DNA from 3 places in the Streptomyces sp. NPDC037083 genome. Region 2 is predicted to be linked to each of the others. Evidence: riboswitches for the same ligand, from Rfam matches in the RefSeq annotation. Region 2 holds a riboswitch; each other region holds the start of a gene.
The links. Region 2 has a riboswitch for S-adenosylmethionine ahead of thrC (threonine synthase). Riboswitches for the same ligand answer to the same signal wherever they lie in the genome.
Positions count from the first base shown of each region.

Region 1: another riboswitch for S-adenosylmethionine. It lies ahead of ACZ7DE_RS32205 (putative leader peptide); the one in region 2 lies ahead of thrC (threonine synthase).
Region 3: another riboswitch for S-adenosylmethionine. It lies ahead of ACZ7DE_RS21760 (aminotransferase class V-fold PLP-dependent enzyme); the one in region 2 lies ahead of thrC (threonine synthase).

Region 1 covers NZ_JBVJSQ010000014.1:177,427-186,813, forward strand. Annotated here, with positions in the region: gene ACZ7DE_RS32175 (FAD-dependent oxidoreductase) at 1-1,143, shown strand, start outside; gene ACZ7DE_RS32180 (LLM class flavin-dependent oxidoreductase) at 1,480-2,538, opposite strand; gene ACZ7DE_RS32185 (dipeptide ABC transporter ATP-binding protein) at 2,535-4,226, opposite strand; gene ACZ7DE_RS32190 (ABC transporter permease) at 4,223-5,140, opposite strand; gene ACZ7DE_RS32195 (ABC transporter permease) at 5,137-6,096, opposite strand; gene ACZ7DE_RS32200 (ABC transporter substrate-binding protein) at 6,100-7,713, opposite strand; gene ACZ7DE_RS32205 (putative leader peptide) at 7,917-8,033, opposite strand; SAM riboswitch class IV at 8,068-8,180, opposite strand; gene ACZ7DE_RS32210 (DUF1684 domain-containing protein) at 8,269-9,093, opposite strand; gene ACZ7DE_RS32215 (LLM class F420-dependent oxidoreductase) at 9,155-9,387, opposite strand, start outside.
Region 2 covers NZ_JBVJSQ010000005.1:445,231-454,617, reverse strand. Annotated here, with positions in the region: gene nagA (N-acetylglucosamine-6-phosphate deacetylase) at 1-82, opposite strand, end outside; gene ACZ7DE_RS16840 (ROK family protein) at 82-1,023, opposite strand; gene ACZ7DE_RS16835 (ABC transporter substrate-binding protein) at 1,188-2,477, shown strand; gene ACZ7DE_RS16830 (DUF3263 domain-containing protein) at 2,512-2,757, shown strand; gene otsB (trehalose-phosphatase) at 2,787-3,665, shown strand; gene ACZ7DE_RS16820 (alpha,alpha-trehalose-phosphate synthase (UDP-forming)) at 3,653-5,068, opposite strand; gene ACZ7DE_RS16815 (glucosyl-3-phosphoglycerate synthase) at 5,198-6,142, opposite strand; SAM riboswitch class I at 6,309-6,474, shown strand; gene thrC (threonine synthase) at 6,493-7,794, shown strand; gene ACZ7DE_RS16805 (MoaD/ThiS family protein) at 7,791-8,066, shown strand; gene ACZ7DE_RS16800 (cold-shock protein) at 8,518-8,724, shown strand; gene groL (chaperonin GroEL) at 9,059-9,387, shown strand, end outside.
Region 3 covers NZ_JBVJSQ010000007.1:442,297-451,683, forward strand. Annotated here, with positions in the region: gene ACZ7DE_RS21735 (C40 family peptidase) at 12-1,046, opposite strand; gene ACZ7DE_RS21740 (NYN domain-containing protein) at 1,260-2,603, opposite strand; gene ACZ7DE_RS21745 (hypothetical protein) at 2,670-2,909, opposite strand; gene ACZ7DE_RS21750 (rhomboid family intramembrane serine protease) at 3,094-3,828, shown strand; gene ACZ7DE_RS21755 (Lrp/AsnC family transcriptional regulator) at 3,825-4,106, shown strand; gene ACZ7DE_RS21760 (aminotransferase class V-fold PLP-dependent enzyme) at 4,309-5,673, opposite strand; SAM riboswitch class IV at 5,840-5,956, opposite strand; gene trpD (anthranilate phosphoribosyltransferase) at 6,032-7,096, opposite strand; gene qcrB (cytochrome bc1 complex cytochrome b subunit) at 7,231-8,877, opposite strand; gene qcrA (cytochrome bc1 complex Rieske iron-sulfur subunit) at 8,874-9,387, opposite strand, start outside.

The DNA.
Region 1 (9,387 bases), on a different contig from region 2:
AACCCCAGCAACGCGGAACTGGCCCGGCTCCTCGGCCTGCCGTCACTGCCCGCCGGAGACCGTCACGGCGACGTCCTCATCGTCGGCTCCGGCCCCGCCGGCCTCGCTGCCGCGGTGTACGCCGCCTCCGAGGGCCTGAGCACCACCGTGGTGGAGGCGATGGCCACCGGCGGCCAGGCCGGCACGTCGTCCCGCATCGAGAATCTGCTCGGCTTCCCCGCCGGCATCTCCGGCGCCGAACTCAGCGAACGCGCCGTGCTCCAGGCCGACAAGTTCGGAGCCAGGATCAGCATTCCGGTGGAGGCGACCGGTCTCCATCCCAAGGACGCGGACCACTACGTGGTGGCGTTCGCCGACGGCAGTGAGATCGCCGCCCGCGCCGTCGTCCTGGCCACGGGCGCCCGCTACCGCCGGCTCCAGGTGCCCGGCATCGAACGCCTGGAGGGAACGAGCGTCCACTACTCGGCGACCGTCTACGAGGCCCAGCAGTGCCGCACCGACCCGGTGGCCGTCGTCGGTGGCGGCAACTCGGCGGGCCAGGCGGTGTTGTTCCTTGCCGGGTACGCGCCGAAGGTGCACCTGCTGGTCCGAGGACCCAGCCTTGAGGCCAACATGTCCCGCTACCTGGTCGACCAGGTCGAGCGCCATCCGCGGGTGGAGGTCATGCTGCACACCGAGGTCAGCGAGGTCATCGGCCAGGAGGTGCTGGAGGAGCTCGACGTGGTCGACAACCGCACGGGCGGGCACCGCCGGCTCGCGGTAGGGGGCCTGTTCGTCTTCACCGGCGCCGACCCCCACACCCCATGGCTCGCCGGCATGATCGCCCTCGACTCCCGAGGCTTCGTCCTCACCGGCCCGCAGGCCCAGGAGGCCTGCGCCCACCCCGAGGTGTGGCACGGCCGCGGGCGCCCGTGCATGACCCTGGAGACCAGCCTGCCCGGGGTCTTCGCGGTAGGGGACGTCCGTAGCGGCTCGGTGAAGCGGGTGGCCTCGGCGGCCGGTGAGGGAGCGATGGCCATCCACTTCGTGCACCGGCACCTGGGGCACTCGGCCGCAGCCTGCACCACGGGCACGTCCGGTGCCGCGGACGGCTCGGACGTCTCCGCACGCCTACGTCACAAGGAGTCCGCGTGGCTCGCATGACGTATGGCGGACGATGAGATCACGAGAAGGAAGAAGGAGGCGACGGCGGTGGCCATGCCCGTTCGGCGCCACCGTGGTGGCGGTTTGCAGGAAAGGCCCGTCTGGGCACCCACCCCTCTCGATCCCCTGGTCGAGTTCGACGAACTGCTCAACCAGATGAGCGGCCTGCTGGAGTCGACGGTGGGCGCGACACCCGCATGGGGGTTCCGGTCCTTGTCGGCTGGGCGTCGCCGCCAAGCGTGCCGTAGTCGGGAACAGGTTCCTGACGCGGTGTAGCGGCGATCACGGCGAAGATGCAGGTCAGGCGTGCATCCAGGCGGCCGGTCGGAACAGGACTCACCGGCCCGTCTCCTGAAACGCCGGGGAAGCGCGGCGCCAGCCCAGCTCGGGGGCGATCAGATGCCGTACGTCGTGCAGGATCTGTTCGTACTCCTCGCGATGGAACTCGTACGGCAGCTCCAGGCGCAGCTCCGACACCTGCGCGAGGACGGGATCGGCCGCCAGCTGTTCCAGTATCTGTTCCGCGGTGCCGACCACGTCCCGGGCGAACAGGAACCGCTTGTGGCCCAGCGCTGCCAGGGTCTGCGGCTTCAGGGTGCGCTCGTGTCGACTGGCCGCGTAGTCCAGGTAACGGGCCCGGGTGGCTGCGTCGGCGCTGTCGAACGGCACGATCACCCGTCCGAGCGCTACCCGCGCCGCCGGCCGGTCGTCGCCCAGGCTGCCTCGGTACTGGGAGAGCAGGTTCAGCTGGGCGGTGGTGAAGTCGTCGGTGTCCTCGCCGGAGACGATGTTGCCGGACAGCAGGTTGAGACCGTTCTCGGCGGCCCACCGCACTGAGCGCAGGCTGCCTCCGCCGTACCAGATCCGCTGCACCAGAGCGGGGTTGTGCGGCTGCAGCCGCGGCCGCTGGATGTTGCCGGGCGAGTGGATCACCGTGTCCGGGCTGCCGAGGTAGTCGCCGCGCAGGTTGTCGACGAGGCGGGCGATCCTGCCGTACGACAGGTCGAAGCCGCGCCAGTCCCCGTCGTACACCAGGTCGCCGAGCAGTTCGGCGTGCGGCATGCCGGTGCTGAAGCCGACCTGGAGGCGGCCGCGGGACAGTACGTCGGCCAAAGCGAGGTCCTCGGCCAGGCGGAACGGGCTCTCGTACCCGATGGGGATGACTGCCGTCCCCAGCTCGACCCGCTCGGTGCGTTGGCCGGCCGCGGCGAGGAACACCGCGGCGGAGCCGACGCCGTGCTCGAGGTGGCGCTGGCGGATCCAGGCCCCGTCGTAGCCGAGCCGTTCGCCGTATTCGAACAGCTGGAGGGTTTCCTCCAGGCCGGTATAGGGGTCGTCGTCGGCGAAGTTGCCCGGGGTGAGAAAGGCCAACGAGGTGATGGCGGGAGTGCTCATGACGCTGGTCCTCGGCTCGTGGTGGTCTCGGGGGTGGGCGAGGGGACACGGCCGCCGGGGATCGCCGCGAGCAGTTCGCGGGTGTACTCGTGGCCAGGGCGGGTGAACAGTTCCTCCGGCGGGCCTGTCTCGACGATGCGGCCGGCACGCATGACGGCGACCTGGTGTGCGATTTGGCGTACGACGGCGAGGTCGTGGGAGATGAAGAGGTAGGCCACCCCTGTGTCGGCCTGCAACTCGGCGAGCAGGTCCAGGACCTGGGCCTGCACGGACACGTCGAGGGCGGAGACCGGCTCGTCGCAGACCACCAGGTCGGGGGAGAGGGCGAGGGCGCGGGCGATCGCCACGCGCTGCCGCTGTCCGCCGGACAGCTCCGCCGGCCGGCGCTCCAGCGTGGCGGCGGGAAGCGCCACCCGGTCGAGGAGTTCGCGGGCCCGGGCGAGCCGGGAGGCGCGGTCGCCGACCTTGAAGGCGCGCAGCGGCTCGGTGATCACCTCGCCGATGGAGAAGCGCGGGTCGAGCGAGGCGTACGGGTTCTGGTAGACGAGCTGGGCGCGGCGGCGCAGCTGCCTGGCCTGGGCGCCCTTGGCGGTGGTGACGTCGGTGCCGTCGAACAGGATCTGTCCGGCGGTCGCGTCGGCGAGGCGGAGCACCAGGCGGGCGGTGGTGGACTTGCCCGAGCCCGACTCGCCGACCAGGGCGAGGGTCTGGCCCCGGGGGAGGGCAAGGCTGACGTCATCGACGGCGCGCAGGGTGCGGGGCGCGTCCCCGGTGCGGGGCAGCCTGAACTCCTTGACCAGGTTGCGGACTTCGATCAGAGGCGCCGTCTGTGCTTCGGGGCTGGAGACCGGGGTGCGGGGCCGGGCGGCGGTCAAGTTCGGGGCACTGGCCAGCAGATGCCGGGTGTAGTCGTCCTGCGGGTCGGCCAGGATGCGGCGGGTGGGGCCCGCCTCGACGACCTTGCCCTGGGACATCACCACCAGCCGCTGTGCCCGGTCGGCGGCGACCCCGAGGTCGTGGGTCACGAGCAGGACCGCGGTGCCCGACTCCTCGGTGAGGCGCTGGAGATGGTCGAGGATGACCCGTTGGACGGTGACGTCGAGCGCGCTGGTGGGCTCGTCGGCGATGATCAGTTCGGGCTGGGCGGCGATGGCGATGGCGATGAGGGCGCGTTGCCGCATGCCGCCGGACAGTTCGTGCGGATACTGCCGGGCCCGGACGGCCGCGTCGGGCAGCCCGGCCCGGTCCAGGACGGCGACAGCCTCGGCGGGGGCCGATCGGCGGGTCGCCAGACCATGGATGCGCAGCACCTCGGCGACCTGGTCGCCGATCCGCTTGACCGGGTTGAGGGAGACGGTCGGGTCCTGGGGGACCAGTCCGATCCGTGCTCCGCGTACCGTGCGCAGTTCCGCCTCCGACAGGGTGGCGAGGTCGTGCCGGCCGAAGCGGACCGTGCCCGCGTCGATACGGCCGTTCGCCGGCAGGAGCCGGGTGACGGCGTGCGCCGTCGTGCTCTTGCCGGAGCCGGACTCGCCGACCACCGCCGTCACCTGTCCCGGCCATACGTCGAGGTCCACGCCCCGGACGGCCTCGACCGTGCCGCCCCGGGTGCGGTACGACACCGACAGGCCGCGTATCTCCAGCAGTGGTGTGGTCACGTCCTCACCGTTCTCACGTTCGTCTGTCATCGCTGCCGGGACCATTCGCCGTCCAGCGCCCGGGCGATGCGGTTGGTGGCCAGCACGGTCGAGGCGATCGCCAGCCCGGGCAGTGCGGTCAGCCACCAGGCGTTGGCGAGGTAGTTGCGGCCGTCAGAGATCAACGTGCCCCACTCCGGGGCGGGCGGGGGAGCGCCGTAGCCGAGGAAGCTCAGGGCGGAGACGGCCAGGATGGAGGCGCCGAAGTCGAGGGTGGCCAGGACGATCACCGGGCCCGCCGCGTTGGGCAGTACGTGCCGGCCGAGCACCGAGTACCACCGGGCCCCGCTCGCGCGCGACGCCTCCACGAACACCGCCTGGCGCACTCGCAGCACTTCCGCGCGCGCCACTCGAGCGAACGCGGCGACGCTTGCGATGCCGACCGCGACCGCCACCTTCACCGTGCCGTAGCCCAGCGCGGTGACCAGAGACAGGGACAGGAACAGCGCGGGGATGGACAGCAGCACGTCGACGAAGCGCATCAGCACGTCGTCCACCCAGCGGCCCACGAATCCGGCGACCACCCCGAGCAACCCGCCGACGGCGAACGCCACCAGTACCGCGATCAGCGTGGCCTTCAGGGACAGCTGGGCGCCATGGACGACCCGCGAGAAAACATCACGGCCCAGCTCGTCGGTGCCGAACCAGTGACTGCCGCTCGGGCTGCGGAAGTTCTGCGACGGCACGCCCTTCAGTGGGTCCTGGGAGGTGAACAGGTCGGGCCAGAACGAGGCCAGTACCACCAGCGCGAGGACGACCACCGACAGCACCAGACCCGGGCGGCGCACCACGAAGCGCAGCAGCCGCCGTACGTCCACGCGGCGTCCGGGCTCCGGCCCCGCCTCGACCGGGCGGGCCAGTCCCAGCGCCGCCTCGGCCGGGTCGTCGACAAGGCTCTGGCTCATGCGAGTGCCGCCCTTCTGCCCGAGGCCACCGCGATCCGCGGGTCGAGGAGCGGATAGACCAGGTCGATGACCAGGTTCGTCGTCACGAAGATCAGCGCCCCGAACACCACCACACCTTGGACCAGCGGGATGTCCTGGGCCGTGACCGCCGCCGCGGTGACGCGGCCGAGGCCGTCGCGCGAGAACACCGTCTCGACGACCACCGAACCGGCGATCAGCTGCCCCACCAGCAGGCCGACGACCGTCAGAGCCGGCAGGCAGGCGTTGCGAAGGGCGTGCCGCAGATGGACCCGCCATCGGTCGGCGCCCTTGGCCCGCGCGGTCTCCACATATGCCTGGTCCAGTGCGGTGAGCAGGCTCTTGGCGAGCACCTGGGCGACCTGCGCGCCGGTCGGCACCGCAAGCGTCAGGGCCGGCAGCACCAGCCCCTCGAGTCCGTCGTTGCCGAACGCGGGGAACCAGTGCAGCCGGAAGGAGAACGTATCGACGAGCAGCAGCCCCACGCAGAACGTCGGGACGGACACCCCCAGCGGCGGCAACGACAGCAGCAGTTGCCGCAGCCAGCGCCGAGCGGTGCAGGTCGCCAGCACCGCAAGCCCACCGCCGAGCAGCACCGCCAACAGCAGAGCGGCACCGGTCAGTTGGAGGGTCTGCGGCAGCGCGTCGGCCAGCGTCGAGGTGACCGGACGGCCAGTGGCGACCGAGTCGCCGAAGTCCCCGCGCACCGCCCGTCCCAGATGGTCGGCGTACTGCACCAGCACCGGCTTGTCGAAGCCGTACTCGTGCCGCAGCGCGGCCAGCCGGGTCGGGTCGACGTCCCCCGAGTCCATCCCGGCACTGGCCATCGCGGTGACCGGGTCACCGGGCAGCCAGTTCAGCACCAGGAACGAAACCGTGTACGCCGCCCACAGCACCCCGACCGCCTGCGCCAGTCGCTTGATCACATAGCGGCGCATGCGCTAGCCGATCCAGGTGTCGTGCAACTGGATGCGGCTGCCCGAGTCGAAGTCGAGGCTGTGCACCTTCTTCGACACGGCCAGCTGGGTCTGGAGTTCCACCACCGGCACGTTGTACGCGTTCTGCACGATCAGCTTCTGCGCCTCGTCCACCAGCTGCTCGCGCTTGGCGGTGTCCGTGGTCGCGGCCTGGCCGGACAGCGCCGTGTCCAGGGAAGTGGCGGGCAGGCGGTAGAAGTTGGCCAGTTGGGTGGAGAAGGAGGTACGCAGGATGTCCGGGTCGGAGCGGGTCACGTTGCTCCACACCAGGTCGAAGTCACCGCCCTGGAGCGTGGTGGCGAACTGGCTGACCTGACCCTGCTTGAGCGCCACGTCGATCCCGACGGCCTTCAACTGCTGCTGGACCAGCTCCAGTGCAGGCTGGTTGGTGGCGGCGTTGGGGAACCAGCCGATGGTCAGGCTCAGCTTCTTGCCGTCCTTGGCGCGTATGCCGTCACTGCCGGCTTTCCAACCGGCCGCTTCCAGGGAGAACTTCGCCTTGGCCGCGTCGAAGGCGAGGTCCGAGGAGAGGTCGGTGTAGTCGGGCGTGGTGTGCGCCAGGACGCTGGTCGCCGGCTGGGTGCCGGTCGGGAACACGGTGTCGGCGATCTGCTTGCGGTCGATGGCCGCCAGGATCGCCTGACGCACCTTCACATCCTTCAGCAGCGGCCGCGAGTTGTTGACGCCGAGCCCGAAGACCACACCGGGGTTGGCCCGGCGCAGCAGGGTGACCTGACCGCCCCCGAGCGCCGCCTCGTTGGCCTTGCCGACGCTGCTGATCGCGTCCACCTGCCCGGACTGGAGGCTGCCGGCCCGCACCCCCGCCTCGGGGACGACCTTGAAGACCAGCTTGTCCAGGTAGGCCTCGCCCTTCTTGGACCACAGCGAGGAGCCCCAGTCGTAGCCGGTGCGCTTGGCCAGAGCGATCGACTGGTTCTGGACGTACTGTTTGAGCACGAACGGCCCCGACCCGATCACACCCTCGCTGCACTTCTGCTGCGGGGTCTTCTTCACGCTCGCCGACGACTCGATGCCCAGCGAGTGGGTCGAAGTCGCCTGGAGGAACTGGGCATTGGGCTCCTTGAAGGTCACCTTGACGGTGAGCGGGTCCACCGCGGTGGTGTTCTTGACGCCGCTGAGATAGCCCTGGGCGAGGACCCCGAGGGCGCCGAGCTTCGGCACCGCGTCGAAGTTGTCCTTGACCACCTGCGCGGTCAGTTGGGAGCCGTCGCTGAAGGTGACGCCCGAGCGCAGATGGAAGGTGAACTCCGTGGCGTCGGCGTTGATGTCCCAGCTCTTGGCGAGCCACGGCACGATCTTGCCGGTCCTGGGGTCCTGGTCCGTCAGGGAGTCCACGGTCTGGCGCACCGAGTAGATGCTCTCGTTGCTGCCGACTTGCTGTGGATCCCCGCAGCCGGCGTCGGAACCCACCGCGAAGGTCAGGGTGCCACCGGACTTCGGCCGGCTGCTTCCGCTACTGGAGTCGTCGCCCGAACCGCAGGCGGTCAGCAGAACACTGGTGGTCAGCAGGGCGGCGAGGGGCGCACGGGGGGCTCTGAAGGCCGGAAGTGCGTTCACGGAGGGTTCTCCTACTCGTGTCACCAGGCGTGGAGGCGCCGTACGAGGCACGACCGTGCATGGGTGTGCGGCCCCGGCCGGTGCAAGACCGGTGGCGGGGAACCGCTGTGCAGACAGGGATCAGGGGGGAGCGGAGGTCAGCCGCAGGCGGGTGCCGTGACGACCGGCGCGTGCCGGACTGCGACCGGCGGCGGAAGGGTCCGTCAGGCCTGACAGAGGCAGCTGGTCGAGCGCTTGAGGTCGATGTGGCGCCGACGCGAGAGCCGGGAGAACACGGTGGCGCCGACGAAGCGGGCGCTGAGGTCACCACCGTGCCGCATGCCGGTCCTCCACATTTCCGGCCCCGGTCACGGGGCCACGCGCTTGCGGGATCGTCGGTGATCCTGCCGGGCTTTCACCTGGAGCACCCCACCGCGTAGGAGGGTTGCCGGTCAGCGAGCCAGGGCTTGACGCTGACACTCAATGCCGTTCGTGATCGTACGGAGGGCTCTTGTCGTCCGTCAATGCCGCAAAGCGACGTCCTGCAAGGGCAGTCGGACAGGTACCGGGACCAGCTCAGGAACCGCCGCGCTCGCGGGGGATCTTCTGGCCGGCCTCGATCGCCACCGGCAGCCGGTTCTCGGCCGGGGGCAGGGGGCAGGTGGCCAGGTCCGTGTAGGCGCACGGCAGGTTCGCGGCGCGGTTGAAGTCCAGGACGACCGTACCGTCGGCGGCGGGCGGCTCCAGGGTCAGGGCCCGGTTGGCGGCGTAGGTGGTGACCCCGGAGGTCGCGTCGGTGAACAGCACCATCAGTCGGCCCGCGCCATGGCCGGGGAACGTGGTCAGCGACAGCTGCTGCCCGTACAGCTCGAACTCCACCCTGCCCGGAGCGTCGTAGACATGCTCAAGACCTTCCACCGCGGCGCCCACGGTGGTCGGCCGGGGCTTGTCGAAGGGGACGTATCGGCCCGTCAAGGCCCAGCGCGGGTCGGGGGCGTAGGCGGGCGTTCCGGTGAAGGCCGTGCGCAGCGGCGCGTCCGGGTGCCGGGGGCGCACGATGTCGTGCCCGCCGCGCCTGGCGACCTCGATGACGGCGTCTCCCCAGACGGCATCGACACTGCCGCGTTCGGGAAGCACGCCGAAGCGGTGTTCACCGTGCACCGACGTTCCGTCGACGATCAGTTCCTCGCCGTCGTCGAGGTCTACGACGACCCCGTCGGGGCCGGTGCGCCACGCACCGGGCGCGTCCGCAAAGCGCTGGGGCCGGTCGTCGAGCCAGTGCAGGCCGGTGATCGCCAGGAACCCGTGCGGGTCGGCGAGCCGGGCCTCCTGGGCGCGATACCACGCCAGCCAGTTCTCGGTGAAGGCGTGGAAGTCGGTCGCGGTGGCCTCGGTGGTCATGGGCTCTCCTTCGTCAAGGGGGTGCAGGGGGCCGGTCGGGCCGTCGGTTCGACCGGTGTGCTCAGCGGGCCAGTTCGCCGAGGAGTCGCCAGGTGCGTCGGCGGTCGGCATCACCCGCGATCTCGGTGCCCGAGAACACGACCTCGGTGGCGCCGGCGTCGCGGTAACGGCGTACCTCGGCCTCGACGGCCTTCTCGTCGCCGATCACGGCCAGGTCGGCGGCCCGCCGGCCGCCGGAGAGTTCGATGACCCGCGCGTAGGACGGGATCTGTTCGTAGAACGCGAGGTTCTCGG
Region 2 (9,387 bases):
CCTGCCTCCGTGCGCCGGGCGTAGGCCGCGGGTGCGTCGTGGCTGGTCGCGCGGTGCCCCGCGCCCCTAGGGGGGTGGCCATCAGGGTGTTACCTCCGTACCGTCGGTGGAGTCGAGGAGATCCCAGGCCAGGAGGCCCGCTCCCAGACATCCGGCGCTGTCGCCCAGGGCCGCCGGGACGATCTCCGGCAGTCGCTGGAAGGTCACCCGTTGCCGGACTGCTTCCCGCAGGGGTGTGAACAAGGTTTCCCCGGCCTCCGCGAGCCCGCCACCGATGACGAGCATGCGCGGGTCCAGCAGGGTCAGCGCGGTGACCAGGCCGTCGGCGAGGGCGTCCACGGCCGTCTGCCAGACCCGTACGGCGTCCGGGTCGTCGGACGCGACGGCCTTCGCGCAGTCCGCGGCGTCCGCGTCCGGGTCTCCGCAGGCCGCCGCCCATGCCTGGCTCACCGCCGAGGCGGACGCGAACCGCTCCAGGCAGCCGCGCTGGCCGCAGGGGCACGGGGTCCCGTCGGGGCGCACGACGATGTGGCCGATCTCGCCCGCGAAGCCGTGCGCGCCCGCCTCCACCCGGCCGTCGACGCCGATCGCGCCCGCGATGCCGGTGCCCAGGGCCACGAACAGGAAGCGGTCCGTGCCCCGGCCCGCGCCGATCCGGCCCTCGGCGAGGCCGCCGGTGCGTACGTCGTGGCCGAGGGCGACGGGGGTGCCGAGGCGCTCGGCGAGCAGCGTGCGCAGGGGTACGTCCCGCCAGCCCAGGTTGGCCGCGTAGACGGCGACGCCGTTCGCCTCGTCGACGATGCCGGGGACGGCGACGCCGGCTGCGGCGGCGGGCTCGCCGAACTGCTCGACGCCGTGTTCGCGCAGGTCGGCGGCGAAGCCGAGGATGGCGGCGACCACGGCGTCCGGGCCGCGCTCGCGGCCGGTGGCCCGGCGGGCCCGGTGCAGCAGGGCGCCGTCCGCGCCGACGAGGGCGGCCTTCATCCCGGTGCCGCCCACGTCGAGGGCGATGACATGTCTCACGGGGACAGTGTGGCCCCACGACCCACAAGAGGTCTAGTCCACTCGCGGCTCTTGGGGTAGCGTGCCGCCTCGCTGGCCCGAAAGAGGTCTAGTCCACATGGGTGGTGTAGACCTTAATCCGAATAACGGTCCATTGGTATGAGCAATCAGTTGGGAGCAGTGCGGTGCAGCGGCGGGCACGGAAGTCAGGAACCATCGCGGGAACCATCGCGGGGGTGTCGGCCCTCGGGATGTCGGCGGTCCTCGCCGGCTGCGGACTGACCGCAGGCTCCGACGACGTCACCCTGAGACTCGTCGCCGCCGACTACGGCGACAGCAGCGCCAACAGCTCGAAGAAGTACTGGGACAAGCTCGTCGAGGCGTACGAGAAGGACCACCCGGGCGTCACCGTCGACGTGACCGTGTACTCCTGGAACGACGTCGACGCCAAGGTCAAGGCGCTGGTCGACGCGGGCGACGCCCCCGACATGGCGCAGATCGGCGCGTACTCCGACTACGCGGCCGCCGACCAGCTCTACAAGGTCGGCGACGTGGTCTCCATCCCCGTCGAGGCCGACTTCGTGCCCCGGCTCGCCGACGCGGGCAAGGTGCGCGGCGTGCAGTACGGCATGCCGTTCGCCTCCTCCACCAGGCTGCTGTTCTACAACAAGACCCTGTTCGAGAAGGCCGGCCTCACCCCGCCGACCACCTGGGCCGAACTCGCCAAGGACGCGAAGGCGCTCAAGGCCGACGGCGTGAAGTACCCGTACGCGCTGCCCCTCGGCCCCGAGGAGGCGCAGGCCGAGACCCTGCAGTGGCTGCTCAGCGGCGGGGGCGGCTACACCCAGACCGTCAGCAGCTACAGCCTCGACTCCGTCCAGAACGTCGACACCTTCACCTGGCTGAAGGACGAGCTGGTCGGCAAGGGCCTCACGGGGCCCACCGCGCCCGGCAAGCTGAACCGGGCCGCCGCCTTCGCCGCGTTCGCCGCCGGCGACGTGGGCATGCTCAACGGGCACCCCTCGCTGATGAAGACGGCCGAGAGCAAGGGCGTGAAGTTCGGCATGGTGCCGATGCCCGGCCTCGACGGCCCCAGCAAGACCTCCCTGGGCGTCGCCGACTGGATGACGGCCTTCAAGCAGAACGGTCACGGCGAGCAGATCGGCGACTTCCTCGACTTCGTCTACAGCGAGGAGAACGTGCTCGACTTCTCCCGCGAGTACGACCTGCTGCCGGTCACCAACTCCGCCTCCCTGGTGATGGGCGCGGCCGAGCAGGACGCCGACCTCCAGCCGTTCCTGCAGGAGCTCCCGCTCTCCGAGAGCTACCCCGTCGGACGGACCTCCTGGGCGAACGTCAGCGCGGAGATCAAGAAGCGCATCGGCCGGGCCGTGGCCGCGAACGGCAGCCCGGCCGACGTGCTGGGCGACCTGGAGACCAAGGCCGTGGCACTGGAGAGCGCCTCCGGCGAATGAGCCGGATGTCGGTGGCGGGCGCTACCGTGCGGGCATGGAGCGGCGAGCGGAAGCGGACGGGCTGGGGGCGCGGGAGCGGGGCGTCCTCGCCCTGGAGCGACGCGGGTTCCCCGGACCCGGCGCGAAGGAACGGGCGATACGCGAGGAACTGGACCTGTCGCCGGTCCGCTACTACCAGCTCCTCAACGCCCTGCTCGACGACCCCCGGGCGCTGGCCCACGACCCGGTCACGGTGAACAGGCTGCGCAGAGTGCGTGAGGCACGGCGGGCGGAGCGGTAGCCGGACCGCCCGTTGGCTATGGTCGCCGTATGGGCACCCAAGAGACGCACCACGAGACGCACTCCACGGCACCCGGACCCCTCCCCGTCCCCGTCACGGCGGCGGGCCGCGCCGCACTCGACGCGATCCTCGGGCGGCCGTCGACCGCCCTCGTCGCCCTCGACTTCGACGGCACCCTCGCCCCGATCGTCGAGAACCCCGAGGACGCCCGGGCGCACCCCGACGCCGTCCCCGCGCTCGCGGCCCTCGCGCCGAAGGTCGCCGCGGTGGCCGTCGTCACCGGGCGGCCCGCCGAGGTCGCCGTGCGCCACGGCGGGTTCGCAGGGGTCGACGGACTGGCGCACCTCGCCGTCCTCGGCCACTACGGCGCCGAACGCTGGGACGCCCGCACCGGCGCCCTCAGCGCCCCCGCCCCGCACCCGGGGGTGGCCGCCGTCCGCGCCGAGCTCCCGCAGGTCCTGGCGGCGGCCGGGAACCGGCCGGGGGTGTGGATCGAGGAGAAGGGCGGCCGGGCGGTCGCCGTCCACACCCGCCGCGCCGACGACCCCCAGGCCGCCTTCGACGCCCTGCGCGCCCCCCTCACCGACCTCGCGACCCGGCACGGCCTGATCGTGGAACCCGGCCGCATGGTCCTGGAACTGCGCCCACCGGGCATGGACAAGGGCGTGGCCCTGCTCGAGCACGTCCGCGAGACCGGCGCCGGGTCCGTCCTCTACGCCGGCGACGACCTCGGCGACCTCCCGGCCTTCGCCGCCGTGGAGAAGCTGCGCGCCGACGGCGTCCCCGGCCTGCTGGTGTGCAGCGGCAGCACGGAGGTCGGCGAGCTGGCGGAGCGCGCCGACCTCGTCGTGGACGGACCGGCCGGGGTCGTGGAGCTGTTGCGCAAGCTCGCCGCTCAGCTGGGCTGAGGCTCGCGCAGGGCGTTCAGCTGGTCGAGGAACCACTGGGCCGGGGGCAGCGCGGTCGCCGCGGCGGACAGCCGCTTGGTGCGTTCGGTCCGCTCCTCCGGCTTCATGACCAGCCCCTCGTGCAGGGCGCGCGCGGTCTCCAGGACGTCGTACGGGTTGACGACGATCGCATCGTCGCGCAGCTCCCAGTACGCCCCGGCCTCCCGGGACAGCACCAGCGCGCAGCCCTCGTCGGAGACGACCGGGACCTCCTTGGCGACCAGGTTCATGCCGTCGCGGATCGGGTTGACCAGAGCCACGTCGGCCAGCCGGTAGGCGGCCAGGGAGCGGGCGAAGTCGTCCTTGAGGTTCAGCAGGACCGGGGTCCAGCCGGGCGTGCCGTAGGCGGAGTTGATCTCCTCCGTCACACGCTGGACCTCCGTCATGTAGTCCCGGTAGACGGCCAGGTCCTGGCGGGAGGGGTAGGCGAAGGCCACGTGGACCACCCGTTCGCGCCACTCCGGGTGGTCGTCGAGCAGCTGCCGGTAGGCCAGCAGGCCGCGCACGATGTTCTTGGACAGTTCGGTGCGGTCGACGCGGACGATCGTCCTGCGGCCCTCGCCGATCTCCTCGCGCAGGGCCGTCATCCGCTCGTCGACGTCCGGCCGGTGCGAGCGCTCCCGCAGGAACTCCGCGTCGGCGCCCAAGCCGTGCACGCCCACCCGCGTCCTGCCCAGGCCGCCGACGAACTCGCTGCAGCAGGCGGTGAACGCGTCCGCCCAGCGGCGGGTGAGGAAGCCCAGGCGGTCCGCGCCGAGCATGCCCGTCAGCAGCTGTTCGCGGATGTCGTCGGGCAGCAGGCCGAAGTAGTCCACCGGCGCCCACGGCGTGTGCGAGAAGTGGCCGATGCGCAGGTCGGGGCGGAGCGCCCGGAGCATCCCGGGGACCAGGCACAGGTGGTAGTCCTGGACGAGGACGGCGGCGCCGTCCGCCGCCTCCTGCGCCAGCGCCTGGGCGAAGGCCCGGTTGTACTCCTCGTACGCCGCCCACTGACGGCGGAACTCCGCGTCGAAGGCCGGTTCCAGCGGGGTCTGGTACAGCAGGTGGTGGACGAACCAGAGCACCGAGTTGGCGATGCCGTTGTAGGCGTCGGCGTGCACGTCGGCCGGGATGGGCAGCATGCGCACGCCCTCCTCGCCGACCCCGCGCGAGACCGCCTCGCGGTCGCCGTCGGAGAGCGCCGAGCACACCCAGAGGGCGCCCGATTCGGGGCCGATGGCGGACAGACCGGAGACCAGCCCGCCGCCGCCGCGTTTCGCGTGCAGCGAGCCGTCCTCGCGCAGCTCGTAGGAGACCGGGCCGCGGTTGGACGCGACCAGTACCTGAGCAGTGCCCCGAGCGACCGTTTCGTGCGTGGTAGCCATACGCCTCAACCTAGCCCGGCCTCGAAACGCCCAAACGTTCGCACGGGGACGCCCCCGCGCCATTTTCCGGGATCGCCGACCCACGACGTAGGCCCGGACCGCCTCGCCGGCCCGGGCCCGTCGCGGGCTTCAGGCCACCTTGCGGGTCGCGTACTCCGTGATCTCCGTCATCGGCGGGCGTTCCTCGGTGTCCACGGAGTAGGTACGCGGCTCGAAGCCGTCCGGGCTGCGCTCGAACTGGGTGAGGGCCGGACGGATCATGTGCCCGCGGGCCAGCCGGAGCTGAGCGGTGCGGTAGATCGCCGCCGCCATCCGGCCCAGGGCCTGGCCGTCCTGGTGGCGGTGCTTGCGCACCCCGACGTCGACCTGGGCGAGCGCGTCGAGGCCCACCAGGTGCAGGGCGTCGACCAGCATGCCGAGCTCCACGCCGTAGCCGACGGGGAAGGGCAGCTGTTCCAGCAGGCTGCGGCGGGCCGCGTACTCGCCGCCGAGCGGCTGCACGAATCCGGCCAGCTGCGGCCAGTGCATGTTGAGCAGGGGGCGGGCCATCAGCTCGGTGACCCGTCCGCCCTGTCCGGCCGCACCGCCCAGCGGACGGTCGTACATGCCCTTGACCAGGTCCACGTCCGGGTCGGTGAGCAGCGGTCCGACGATCCCCGAGACGAAGTCGGAGGAGAACTCCTTCAGGTCGGCGTCGATGAAACAGACGATGTCCCCGCTGGTGACCAGCAGGGAGCGCCACAGGACCTCGCCCTTGCCCGGCACGGCGGGTATGCGCGGCAGGATGTCGTCCCGGTGGACGACCCGCGCGCCCGCCGCGGCGGCGACCTCGGACGTGCGGTCGGTCGATCCCGAGTCGACGACGACGATCTCGTCGACGAGCGGGACCTGGTGCATGAGGTCGTGACGGATGACGGCGACGATCTCGCCGACCGTCTCCTCCTCGTTGAGGGCGGGCAGGACGACGGACACCGTCTGGTTCGTGGCGCGTTTCGCGGCCAGGATCCGGTGCAGCGGGCGATCGGTCACCGACCAGGAGCGGGTGGCCAGCCAGCGCTCGACTTCTTCCAGCACAGTCCGCGGCTCCTCACTGTCGTGATCACACCGGGTGCACGGCAGGTGACCGTGTGATCCATCTCGCGGTTCGGACGACTCTCTCAACTGTCCTGGCCTTCGGTTACAGTCTTGAACAACGCGGATGACCATCGCATGTCCGAGGTCGCCGTCGACAACTTCATACCGCTCATCCAGAGGGGCAGAGGGATACGGCCCGATGAAGCCCCGGCAACCCTCCAGCCGGTCTCGTAGCGATCACTGATCCACCAGATGATCGTTCCGCGAGGCTCCCGGCTCGGGAAGGTGCCAAATCCGTCTCACGGCGAAATGCGTCGTGAGGAAGATGAGGAGAAAGGGCCTCGCCTCACATGGCTGCGCAGACTGTTGCAAGCACCACCGACTCTACGCCGACCTCTTCCGTGGACCTCGGTCCCGCCGCGGCGCTGAGCTGCCGGGAGTGCGGTCACCGCGTCCCCCTCGGCCCGGTCTTCGCCTGCGAGGAGTGTTTCGGCCCGCTCGAGATCGCGTACGACTTCTCCTCCTACGAGACGGAGGAGCTCCGCAAGCGCATCGAGGCGGGACCCGCGAACATCTGGCGCTACGCGCCGCTGCTGCCCGTCCCGGCCGACGTGGCGGACAAGCCGAACATCAACCCGGGCTGGACCAAGCTCGTCCAGGCCGACAACCTCGCCCGTGAGCTGGGCGTCGACGCCGGAAAGCTGTTCGTCAAGGACGACTCCGGCAACCCGACGCACTCCTTCAAGGACCGGGTCGTCGCCCAGGCCATCGAGGCCGCCCGCGCCTTCGGCTTCACGACCCTCTCCTGCTCCTCCACGGGCAACCTGGCCGGCGCCGTCGGCGCCGCCGCCGCCCGCGCCGGCTTCCGCTCCTGCGTGTTCATCCCGCACGACCTGGAGCAGGGCAAGGTCGTCATGGCCGCCGTGTACGGCGGTGAGCTCGTCGGCATCGAGGGCAACTACGACGACGTCAACCGCTTCTGCTCCGAGCTCATCGGCGACCCGGCGGGCGAGGGCTGGGGCTTCGTCAACGTCAACCTGCGGCCGTACTACGCGGAGGGTTCCAAGACCCTGGCGTACGAGATCTGCGAGCAGCTCGGCTGGCGGATCCCCGACCAGCTGGTCGTGCCGATCGCCTCCGGCTCGCAGCTCACGAAGATCGACAAGGGTCTGCAGGAGCTGATCAAGCTCGGGCTCGTCGAGGACCGGCCGTACAAGATCTTCGGTGCGCAGGCGGAGGGGTGCTCCCCGGTGTCCGTCGCCTACAAGGCCGGGCACGACGTCGTGCGCCCCCAGAAGCCGGACACCATCGCCAAGTCGCTGGCCATCGGCAACCCGGCGGACGGCCCGTACGTCCTCGACATCGCCCGTCGCACCGGCGGTGCGGTGGAGGACGTCACCGACGAGCAGATCGTCGACGCGATCAAGCTGCTGGCGCGGACCGAGGGCATCTTCGCGGAGACCGCCGGCGGGGTGACGGTGGGTGTGACGCGCAAGCTGATCGGGAACGGGCTGCTGGACCCGACGAAGACCACCGTCGTCCTGAACACGGGCGACGGCCTGAAGACCCTGGACGCGGTGGCCGGCACCGGCCTGACCGCGACCATCCGCCCGAACCTGGACTCCTTCCGAGAGGCTGGCCTCGCGTCATGAGCGTCAACGTCCGCATCCCCACCATCCTGCGCACCTACACCGGCGGTCAGGCGGAGGTCACCGCCGAGGGGGCGACTCTCGGCGAGGTCATCTCCGACCTGGAGAAGAACCACACCGGCATCGCCGCCCGCGTCCTGGACGACCAGGGCAAGCTGCGCCGGTTCGTCAACGTGTACGTGAACGACGACGACGTCCGCTTCGAGCAGGGCCTTCAGACGGCGACCCCGGACGGCGCCGGAGTCTCCATCATCCCGGCCGTCGCCGGTGGCTGACCGCTGGTCAGTACCCGCCGGTAGTAACCGTCGGTAACAGCGATTACCGAGAGTTCATCGAATTGCCCTCTCCGCGATAGAAGCGGAGGGGGCAATTCAGTGTGGTTGAGCGCGGTACAGTTGGGGAACCCGATCCGGATCACCGGATCAGGAGCCTTTTATTTCCACCTCAGCCCGATGAGAAGCAGCCAAAGTGCGCGCTCCTTCTGTGGCTTTTGCGGCTTTTGCAGGGCCCGACTTGCCCTGAATTCAGGCGAATTCTCGCCACATTCCGGATCCCCTGCGTCCAGAATTCTCGTCCGACTGACCTGTTGCAGACGGCAGTTGGACAGATACATTCAGCCGCGGTCGACGCGTTCCGGCGCACGCCCCCAACCAACTGGGGGGTGAGGTCTGACCCGGATCCGCGAAGTGTGGATCTGTGCAAGGGCCAGTAATAGGGGAGTTAGGCATGGCTCAGGGCACCGTCAAGTGGTTCAACGCGGAGAAGGGGTACGGCTTCATCGCGGTCGACGGTGGTGCGGATGTTTTCGTCCACTACAGCGCGATTCAGATGGACGGCTACCGCACCCTGGAAGAGGGTCAGCGGGTCGATTTCGAGATCTCGCAGGGCCAGAAGGGGCCGCAGGCGGACATGGTCCGTCTCGCGACCGGCTGAAGCACGCGCCGACTGACAGCGTCGTTCTTCTGTACATCTGTCGAAGGGCTCGCACCTCCTGGGGGGTGCGAGCCCTTCGGTCTGTCCGGGGGCGTCCGGGAGGCGTCCCGAGGGGTGTCCGGAAGGGCACCGGTCCGGCGGAGGCGCTTGCACTCTCATGGGTCGAGTGCTAATCATTGCGTTAGCACTCTGAAGGTGAGAGTGACAACGAAGGACCGGGTCGGTGAGGCCCGCAGGCCAGGTGGGGCAAGGAACCACGAGGCCGGCGAGCCGTCCGTCGCGGGCGCCAGCGCGGTCCGGAGCAATCCACCCCAGTCCGGGAGGACCACTTCACATGGCCAAGATCATCGCGTTCGACGAGGAGGCACGGCGCGGCCTCGAGCGCGGCATGAACCAGCTCGCGGACGCCGTCAAGGTGACGCTCGGCCCCAAGGGCCGCAACGTCGTCCTCGAGAAGAAGTGGGGCGCCCCCACGATCACCAACGATGGCGTGTCCATCGCCAAGGAGATCGAGCTCGAGGACCCGTACGAGAAGATCGGCGCCGAGCTGGTCAAGGAAGTCGCGAAGAAGACGGACGACGTAGCCGGTGACGGCACGACGACCGCGACCGTCCTGGCCCAGGCCCTGGTCAAGGAAGGCCTTCGCAACGTCGCCGCCGGCGC
Region 3 (9,387 bases), on a different contig from region 2:
CACGACCGGGATCAGATCCGGACGCCGAACTGGAACGGCATGTTGTTGATCGACTCGTAGCGCACGACGGTGCCGGAGCGCGGGGCGTGCAGCACCTGGCCGTTGCCCGCGTAGAAACCGACGTGGTGCAGGTCGCCGTAGAAGATGACCAGGTCGCCGACCTTGAGGGCGCTCTGCGAGTAGATGCGGGTGCCGGCGTTGGCCTGGGCCTGCGAGGTGCGCGGGATGGAGACGCCGGCCTGGGCGTAGGCCCAGGAGGTCAGACCCGAGCAGTCGTACGAGGCGGTGCCGGTGGCGCCGTAGACGTAGGGCTTGCCGATCTGGCTCTGGGCGGCCTGGAAGGCGGCCATGGCCCGGCCGGAGCCGGCCGGAGCGTCCCCGAGGTCGACCCGGTCGCCGGCGTCGCGGCTGGCGCGGGAGTCGGCGGCGGCGAGGGCGGCCTTCTCCTTGGCCGTCAGCGTGTTGAGGAGCCGCTGCGCCTCGGCGAGCTTGGCCTGGACTTCCTTCTTCTTCTTGCCCAGTTCGGTGCGGGTGGAGGCGAGGTCCGTCAGCTTGGTGGAGGCCTCGCTGCGCTCCTGGGCGAGCTCGCGCTGCTTCTCCTGGATCTTCTTCAGCGCCTCGACCTGCTGGGCGCTGAGCTGGTCCGCGGTGGACGCCTTGTCCAGGAAGTCGTCCGGGTTCGACGACAGGAGCAGCTGCAGGGAGGAGTCGATGGAGCCGGTGCGGTACTGGGCCGCGGCCGCCAGCCCGATGGAGTCGCGCAGCTCGTTGAGCTCCGACTGCCCCCGGGCCACGTTGTCCTGGATGGTGGAGATCTCCTTCTGGAGCTTCTCCTGCTTCTCCTGGGCCCCGTTGTACTTCTCGGTGGCCTGCTCCGCCTCTTCGTAGAGCTTGTCGACCTTGGTCTTGACCTCGTCCTTGGTGAGCTTCTCGGCGGGCGCCGCGTTGGCGGCCTGGGAGCTCAGGGCCACGGCAGCGGCTGCTGCGGTGGTCAGCACGGTCACGCGCGTGCGACTCGGCTGCTTCGGTCGACGATGGGACGCCACGGAGACGGGCTCCTTCTTTTGAGTGATCACCCGTGTGGAGGTTCGAGCACCAGACCTTAGTGACCCCGCCGTGATCAGTTCAAATCCTCAGGAGAAAAAACCTCATCACGCAACGCAGTTTTTTCACGCAACTCACATGCTGTGATGCGGGATTGACACTACGTTGCGTGACGATTCAGTCAATTCGGTCATTAAACCTGCGAACTTCGACCTTCAGGACAGGCGCTTCAGAAGTACCGCGGAAGCCACCGGTCGGGCGCCTACCTTCGCCACCCCGTCGGCCACCTCACGGTCGGTCGAGGCGACGATGACCGGCCGGCCGGACGGCTCCGCCCGCACCAGCTGACGGATCAGCTCGTCGGCCGTGACGCCCGGCTTGGAGAACAGCACCCGCACCCCGCGCGGCGGCGCGAGCAGCACCGGGGCGGCCAGTTCCGCCCCGTCGAAGACACAGGTGACCTCGGCGCCGGTCTGCGCGGCGAGCTGTGAGAGCTGCCCCAGCAGCCGCAGCCGCTGCTTCTCCAACGGCATCTGCGGATAGCCCGTCTTGGTGACGTTGTAGCCGTCGACGACGAGATGCGCCTGCGGCAGCGCGAGCAACTGGTCGAGAATGGCCGGATCGTGCTCCGACAGGGCACGGGCGGCGATGTCCTTGGGGGACATCCGCCCGGGTTCGACCGCGTCGACGGTCTCCGCCGGCCGCACCGACACCGGCGGCAGCGCCAGCTCCCGCCGCAGCCCCTGGGCCGCGTCGAGCACGGTGTCCAGCAGCAGCCGCACCCGCATGTCCTCGACGCTGCGGCCCTCGCGCGCCGCCCGCCGGGTGGCCTCCAGCGCGGCCTCCGCCTCCCCGAGCCGCGCCTTGAGCCGCCGGGTCTCGCTCTCGGCGGCCGACACCTGCGCCTGCCCCTCCGCGCGAACGGTCTCCATCTCGCCCTGCGCCTTGCGCAGCGCGGCCTCGCCCCGTTTGACGTCGCTGAGGGCCGAACGCAGCTTGCGGTGCAGCGACTCGGTCTCCTTCTTCGCCGCGTCCAGTTCGGCGCGCAGCCGCTCGGTGTCCGTCCGGGTCTGCTCCCGGGCCCGTTCGAGCTCCTCGCGCAGCCGCTCCAGTTCGGCCCGGCTCTCCTCGCCGGCGCGCTCGGCGTCCGCCCGCTGGGCCTCCTCGCCGGCCGCGGTGACCAGCTTCACCCAGCCGACGGGCCGCAGTACGTAGGCCGCGGCCGCCACGTCGAGCGGGTCCGCGGCCGGGGTCGGCGAGCCGGAGTCGAGAGCGCCGGAGAGTTCCGGCTGGACCTCTCTGAACTTCTCGGCGATGCGTTGCCTGAACAGCGGATCGGTCTCCAGCGCGGCCGCCATCGCGTTGCCGGCGAACTTGGCCCGCCGGTTGGGGGCGAAGCGCGCGTACTGCCGCAACTGGACGGGCAGCTCGCCGACGGTCAGTCCGCCGAAGCCGTCGGAGACGATCGTGACGACCCTGCGCCGCACGCCGTCCGGCAGCGGACGGTCGAGCATCTCGGCGGCGCCGTCGCCCGGCCCCCCGCCTGCGCTCTCCACCATCCGTCACACCCCAATACTGTGCGAGGCCTCCCCACCCTCGTCGCTCGGGCGGGGGGACCCCCGTCGTCAGGAACCGGCGCCCGGCCGGTCCACGAGTTCCACCTGGTCCACGGCATTGCACCAACGGCACCGCACCGACTCGATGGTCTCACTGACCACCTCGCGCTCCTCGACCTTCGGCTCACCGGCGAGGTCGAGGTGCACGTACTCGACGACCTTCGACGAGCGCGTCACGTCGAACCGCGTGAGGTTGCCGCAGAGCGTGCAGCGCCACCGCGTCGTGGCGGTCGGCAGGGGAACCGTCATCGTGACTTTCCGCTTCCTTCTAGTGTCGTGCTTTCCGGTGCCGGGGTCGGGCCGGAGGCTCCCCCGTGCGTGTGGCTCGTAACCCTACGGCCTGGCGGGTACTCGCCGCCCGTCCGTCCACGGGGGCCGTCGGGCGGCGAGGCGCTCTGGGCTAGTGCGTCCGGTTACGTCATGCTCTGTACCCATGATCAGCAACTGGAACGGGCCGGTCGGCAGGACGCTCCGGAACCCCTCGGCGCCGGTGACCCGCGGCTTGATCGCCCTGTGCTGCCTGATCTTCGTGATCGGCCCCGCCTCCGGCCTCAACGCGGCGTACGGCTCGGGCGACGACCTGCCCGCGGCGCAGCGCGCCTACTTCCGGGACTGGGGCGTGGTGCCCGTGGAGCTCTTCGAGGGCGCTCCCCGGGCCGCGCTGACCCCGGCGACCGCCCTCTTCGTCCACGGCAGCTGGGTGCATCTGCTGGGCAACATGCTCTTCCTCTACGTCTTCGGGGCGATGACCGAGCACCGGATGGGCCGCGCCGAGTTCACGTTCTTCTACACCGGCTGCGGCTACCTGGCCCTGCTGGGCTACGCCGCCGCCAACGCCGGGTCGTCGCAGTCCCTGGTCGGCGCCTCCGGGGCGATCTCCGCGGTCCTCGGCGCCTTTCTGTATCTGTTTCCCCGCGCGCGGGTCACCAGTCTCCTGCCGTTTGTGTTCTTCCTGCCGCTGCGCTTCCCGGCCTGGGTCGTACTGCCGTTCTGGGCCGCCCTGCAGTGGGTGGCCGCGGGGCGGGCCTCCCAGGGGCCGGGGGTGGCGTATCTGGCCCACCTGGTGGGCTTCGGCCTGGGGTTCGGCTACGCATGGGCCCGGTTCGGGCGGACGCGTAGAGTGAAGCCCGCCCCAGCTCCGGCCCCCGAGGGAGAGAACCAGCCGTGATCACCGCGATCGTCCTCATCAAGACCAGCGTGGACCGGATCCCCGAGATCGCGGAGCGGATCGCTTCGCTGGAGTCCGTGAGCGAGGTCTTCTCCGTGACGGGGACCTACGACCTCATCGCGATGGTGCGGGTGAAGCAGCACGAAGACCTCGCGGAGGTCATCCCCGGCAGCATCAGCAAGATCCCGGGCGTCGAGGGGACGGACACCCACGTGGCGTTCCGCACGTACTCGCAGCACGACCTGGAAGCCGCGTTCGCCATCGGCCTGGACTCGTAGAGGTACTGGACTCGTAGAGGGACTGGACTCGTAGAACCGCCCCGCCCCGCCTCCGCGGTACCCCGGCCCGCGCCCGCGCGATCCCGTCGGCCCCGGCCGCACGATCCCGCCTCCGCCTCCGCGCGGCCGCGGCCCGCGTGCGCGCGCCGCGGCCGGCCGGTCGTCCGGTTCCCCGCGCCTTCGGGGGCTCCGGCCGCGGAGGTCAGCCCACGGCGGGGACGCAGCGGCCGTCCTCGGTGCGGTACTGCCACTTGGCCCCCTCGGCCACCAGCTCACGGACCGCCGCGACGAAGCGCTCGACGTGCTCGTCGGGCGTGCCCGCGCCGAAGCTCACCCGGATGGCGTTGAGGGACTTCTCCCCCGGGGCCGCCTCCGGAGCGCCGCACTCGCCCTGGGTGTGCGGGTCGCCGCCCAGGAGGGTGCGGACCAGCGGGTGGGCGCAGAACAGGCCGTCGCGGACGCCGATGCCGTACTCGGCGGACAGGGCGGCGGCGAAGTGGGAGCTGTTCCAGCCCTCGACGACGAACGAGAGCACGCCCACCCGGGGGGCGTCGTCGCCGAACAGGGACAGGATCCTGACCTGCGGAACGTCGGCCAGGCCCGCCCGCACCTCGGCGATCAGGTGCTCCTCCCGGGCGACCAGGTTCTCGAAGCCCGCCTCCGTCAGCGCCCTGCAGGCCGAGGCGATGGAGTAGGCGCCGATCACGTTCGGGGAACCGGCCTCGTGGCGGGCGGCGCTCTCGTGCCACTCCACGTCCACTCCCCCGTCCTCGCGCCGGGTGACCCTGCGGCTGGCGCCGCCGCCCGCGAGGTACGGGGCGGCCTCGGCCAGCCAGTCGGCGCGGCCGGCCAGGACGCCGGAGCCGAAGGGCGCGTACAGCTTGTGGCCCGAGAAGGCGACCCAGTCGACGTCGAGCTCCTGCACGGAGACCGCGTGGTGCGGGGCCAGCTGTGCCGCGTCCAGGACGATCCGGGCGCCGTGCGCGTGGGCGGCGGCCGCCAGCTCGCGCACCGGCCACAGCTCGCCCGTGACGTTCGAGGCGCCGGTCACGCAGACCAGGGCCGGGCCGTGGGGGTCGCGCTCGGCGAGGGCCCGCTCGAGCGTCTCGACGGCCTGGCGCGGGGTGCGCGGGGCGTCGAGGTAGCTGACCCGGGCGTTCTGCCAGGGCAGCAGCGAGGCGTGGTGCTCGGTCTCGAAGACGAAGACCTGGCAGCCGGCGGGGAGGGCCCTGGCCAGCAGGTTGAGGGAGTCCGTGGTCGAGCGGGTGAAGATCAGCTGGTCGTCGGCCCGGCAGTCCAGGAACTCGGCGACCGTCCTGCGGGCGTTCTCGAAGAGGTCGGTGGAGAGCTGCGAGAGGTACCCGGCGCCGCGGTGGACGCTGCCGTAGTACGGGGCGTAGGCCGCCACGTCGTCCCAGACGCGCTGCAGGGCGGGGGCGCTGGCCGCGTAGTCGAGGGCCGCGTAGGCGACCTCGCCGCCCGTCACGAGCGGGACGGTGACATCACTGCCCAGAACAGGCAGAGGGGCACAAAGGGTACGGCCGGCGGCAACGGTGGAGACGGACATGGGGGAACTCCCGTGAAAGGCAGGGCGGAACCGCCGTGCGGGCGGACATGGCTCCGGCACGGAGGAAGGTGAAAGGGGGATGCGGAGGCGGGGCTCTACGCCCTAGCGCATTCGCTTGCTCACGGGAGACTCCCTCGAACGACCCAGGACCCCTGGTTTCGCGAGGGGTCCGCGCTTGCCGTGGACCTTGCTGTCCACGACCTGGTCTTCACCCGGGGCACCCCGCCACGGACGGAGGGTTGCCGGACAGTCGGCCGGGGCCTCATGACTGTCACTCATGACCTGATACAGAAACGTACGCGAGGTGATCACGGTCCCGCAACCCGTGTCCGGATGGCGGGACCGCGTCATGCCGGCGTCAGGCGTTGCTGGCCGCCACCCAGCGCTCCAGGGCCCGCTTGGCCGCGCCGGAGTCGATCGACTCGGCGGCCCGGGCCATGCCGGCCCGCAGCTGCTCGGCCAGCGTCCCGGCGCCCGGGTCGAGCGCCACGAGCGCGGCCGCCGAGTTCAGCAGGACGGCGTCACGGACCGGGCCCGTCTCGCCCTCCAGCAGGCGGCGGGCGACCTCCGCGTTGTACGACGGGTCGCCGCCGCGCAGGGCCTCCACCGGGACCAGGTCCAGGCCGACGTCACGCGGGTCGAAGGTCTCCTCGGCGACCTTGCCGTCGCGCACGACCCACACGTGGGAGGTCGCCGTGGTGGTCAGCTCGTCGAGGCCGTCGTCGCCCCGGAAGACCAGGGACGAGTTGCCGCGCTCGGCGAAGACGCCCGCGACGACCGGCGCCATGCGGGGGTCGGCGACCCCGACCGCCTGGGCCCGCACCTTGGCCGGGTTCGTCAGCGGGCCGAGCACGTTGAACACCGTGCGGATGCCCAACTGGCCGCGCGCCGCGCCCACATGACGCAGCGCCGGATGGAACTTGATCGCGAAGCAGAAGGTGATCCCGGCCTCCTGCGCCACCTCGGCCACCCGGCGCGGGGTCAGTTCCAGATTGACGCCGAGCTTTTCCAGCACGTCCGAGGCGCCGGACGCGGAGGACGCGGCCCGGTTGCCGTGCTTGACGACCGTGGCGCCCGCGCCCGCGACGACGATCGCCGACATCGTGGAGATGTTGACCGTCTTCGCGCCGTCGCCGCCGGTGCCGACGATGTCGACGGTCCGCCCCGGCACCTCGATCAGGTTGGCGTGCTCGTACATCGCCCGGACGAGCCCGTTGATCTCCTCGACGGTCTCGCCCTTGGCCCGCAGCGCCACCACGAAGCCGGCGATCTGCGCGTCGGTCGCCTCACCGCGCATGATCCGGTCCAGCGCCCAGAACGTGGCGTCGGCGCCCTGGTCCTGGCCGTAGAGCAGGCCGTTCAGCACCTCGGGCCAGGAACGGCCCGCCGCGGTGTCGCCTCCAGCGGGGGTCACAGCGCTCATAGCCGCTCCTGCGTGTGTCGTCGTCCGTCGTGGGAACAGGGTGAACCCCCACCCTATCCAGCCACGGGCACGGCAAAGGGCCCCGTCCGAAGACCGGACGGGGCCCTTTGTGCGGCGTGGCGACGCCTCAGCGATCAGTGGTGGCCGTGGCCGCTCGTGATCTCCTTGTACTCCTCGACGGTGGGCTTCGGAATCTGCTGGTCCTCGCCGAAGTACGCTCCGCTGATCTTCGCGCGGAGCTTCTCCTTGCCGGTGACCTTGCGCTCGACGCCGTTCTCGTCGACGGTGGCGCCGATCGCGGCCGGCTCGTACTGCTCGTGCGCGGTGAGCGTGTGCAGCTGCTCCTGGCTGAGCGGCTCGTGGATCTCGATGAACTCACCGTGCGGCAGGCGCTTGATGGTGCCGGTCTCGCGACCGTGCAGCACCTTGTCCTTGTCGCGACGCTGCAGACCGAGGCAGATCCGCTTGGTGGCGATGTACGCGATGACCGGTCCGACGAAGAAGAAGATCCGGACGAACCAGGTGATCGAGTTGATCGACAGGTGGAAGTGCGTGGCCCACAGGTCGTTGCCGCCGCCGACCAGCGTGATCATGTACATCGTGACCCAGGCGACGCCGAGCGCCGTACGGGTCGGCGCGTTGCGCGGGCGGTCCAGGATGTGGTGCTCGCGCTTGTCGCCGGTGATCCACGCCTCGATGAAGGGGTAGAGCGCCAGCGCCGCGAGGACCACGCCGAACAGGACCAGCGGGATGAACACGCCCAGGACCAGCGTGTGGCCCCAGAGGTTGATCTCCCAGCCCGGCATGAAGCGGATCAGACCCTCGGCGAAGCCCATGTACCAGTCGGGCTGGGCGCCGGTCGACACCTGGTCCGGACGGTAGGGGCCCATGGCCCAGATCGGGTTGATCTGCGCGACGGCCGCGATGGCCGCGATCACGCCGAAGACCAGGAAGAAGAAGCCTCCGGCCTTGGCCATGTACACCGGCAGCAGCGGCATGCCCACGACGTTCTTGTTGCTCTTGCCGGGGCCCGCGAACTGCGTGTGCTTGTGGTAGAAGACCAGGATCAGGTGGCCCACCACCAGGCCCAGCATGATGCCCGGCAGCAGCAGGATGTGGATCGAGTAGAACCGCGCCACGAAGTCGTGGCCGGGGAACTCGCCGCCGAACAGGAACATCGAGATGTACGTGCCGACGATCGGCATCGACAGGATCGCGCCCTGCGTGAAGCGCACACCGGTGCCGGAGAGAAGGTCGTCCGGGAGCGAGTAACCGGTGAAGCCGGTGAACATGCCCAGGACGAACAGCAGGAAGCCGAACAGCCAGTTGACCTCACGCGGCTTGCGGAACGCGCCCGTGAAGAACACGCGCATCATGTGCACGAACATGCCGGCGAGGAAGATCAGCGCCGCCCAGTGGTGGATCTGCCGGATGAGCAGACCGCCGCGCACGTCGAAGGAGATGTGCAGGGTCGAGCTGAACGCCTCGGACATCAGCTGTCCCTGGAGCGGGACGTAGCTGCCGTGGTACTCCACCTCGTTCATCGACGGGTGGAAGAACAGCGTCAGATACACACCCGTCAGGATGATGATGATGAAGCTGTACAGGCACACTTCGCCCAACATGAACGACCAGTGGTCGGGGAAGATCTTGCGCATGTTGGCCTTGGCGAGGGAGTAGATCCCCAGCCGGCCGTCGGCCCAGTCGGCGATGCGCTCGCCGGCCGGAGCCTTCCCGCGTTCGCGGGCCGTGTTGCTTCCGTGGTTCTCTGTCGTGCTCATCCGCGCTCCCAGAAAGCAGGACCGACGGGCTCTTCGAAGTCGCCGAGCGCCTCGAGGTAGCCCTCGTCGTTCACACCGATGCGCAGCTGCGGCAGGGCGTGACCGGCGGGACCGAAGATCACTCGGGCACCGTCGGAGAGGTCGAAGGTGGACTGGTGGCAGGGGCACAGCACGTGGTGCGTCTGCTGCTCGTACAGGGAGATCGGGCAACCGACGTGGGTGCAGATCTTCGAGTACGCCACGATGCCCTCGTGCGACCACTCGAGCTCGCGCTTGTCCTTGATGTTGTCCGGCTGCAGCCGGACGATCATCAGGGCCGCCTTGGCGATCTCGTTCTGGAAGTCCTCGTCGTGCTCCTCCAGGCCTTCGGGCTTGGCGAAGGTGAGCGAGCCGACGGCGACGTCCGAGGGACGCAGCGGCTCGTTCGTGTTCATGTTGACGAGCAGCTTGCCCTTGGCCCACAGCGTGTGCCGCAGCTTGTCCTCGGGCAGCGGGCCGAGGTCGCGCAGC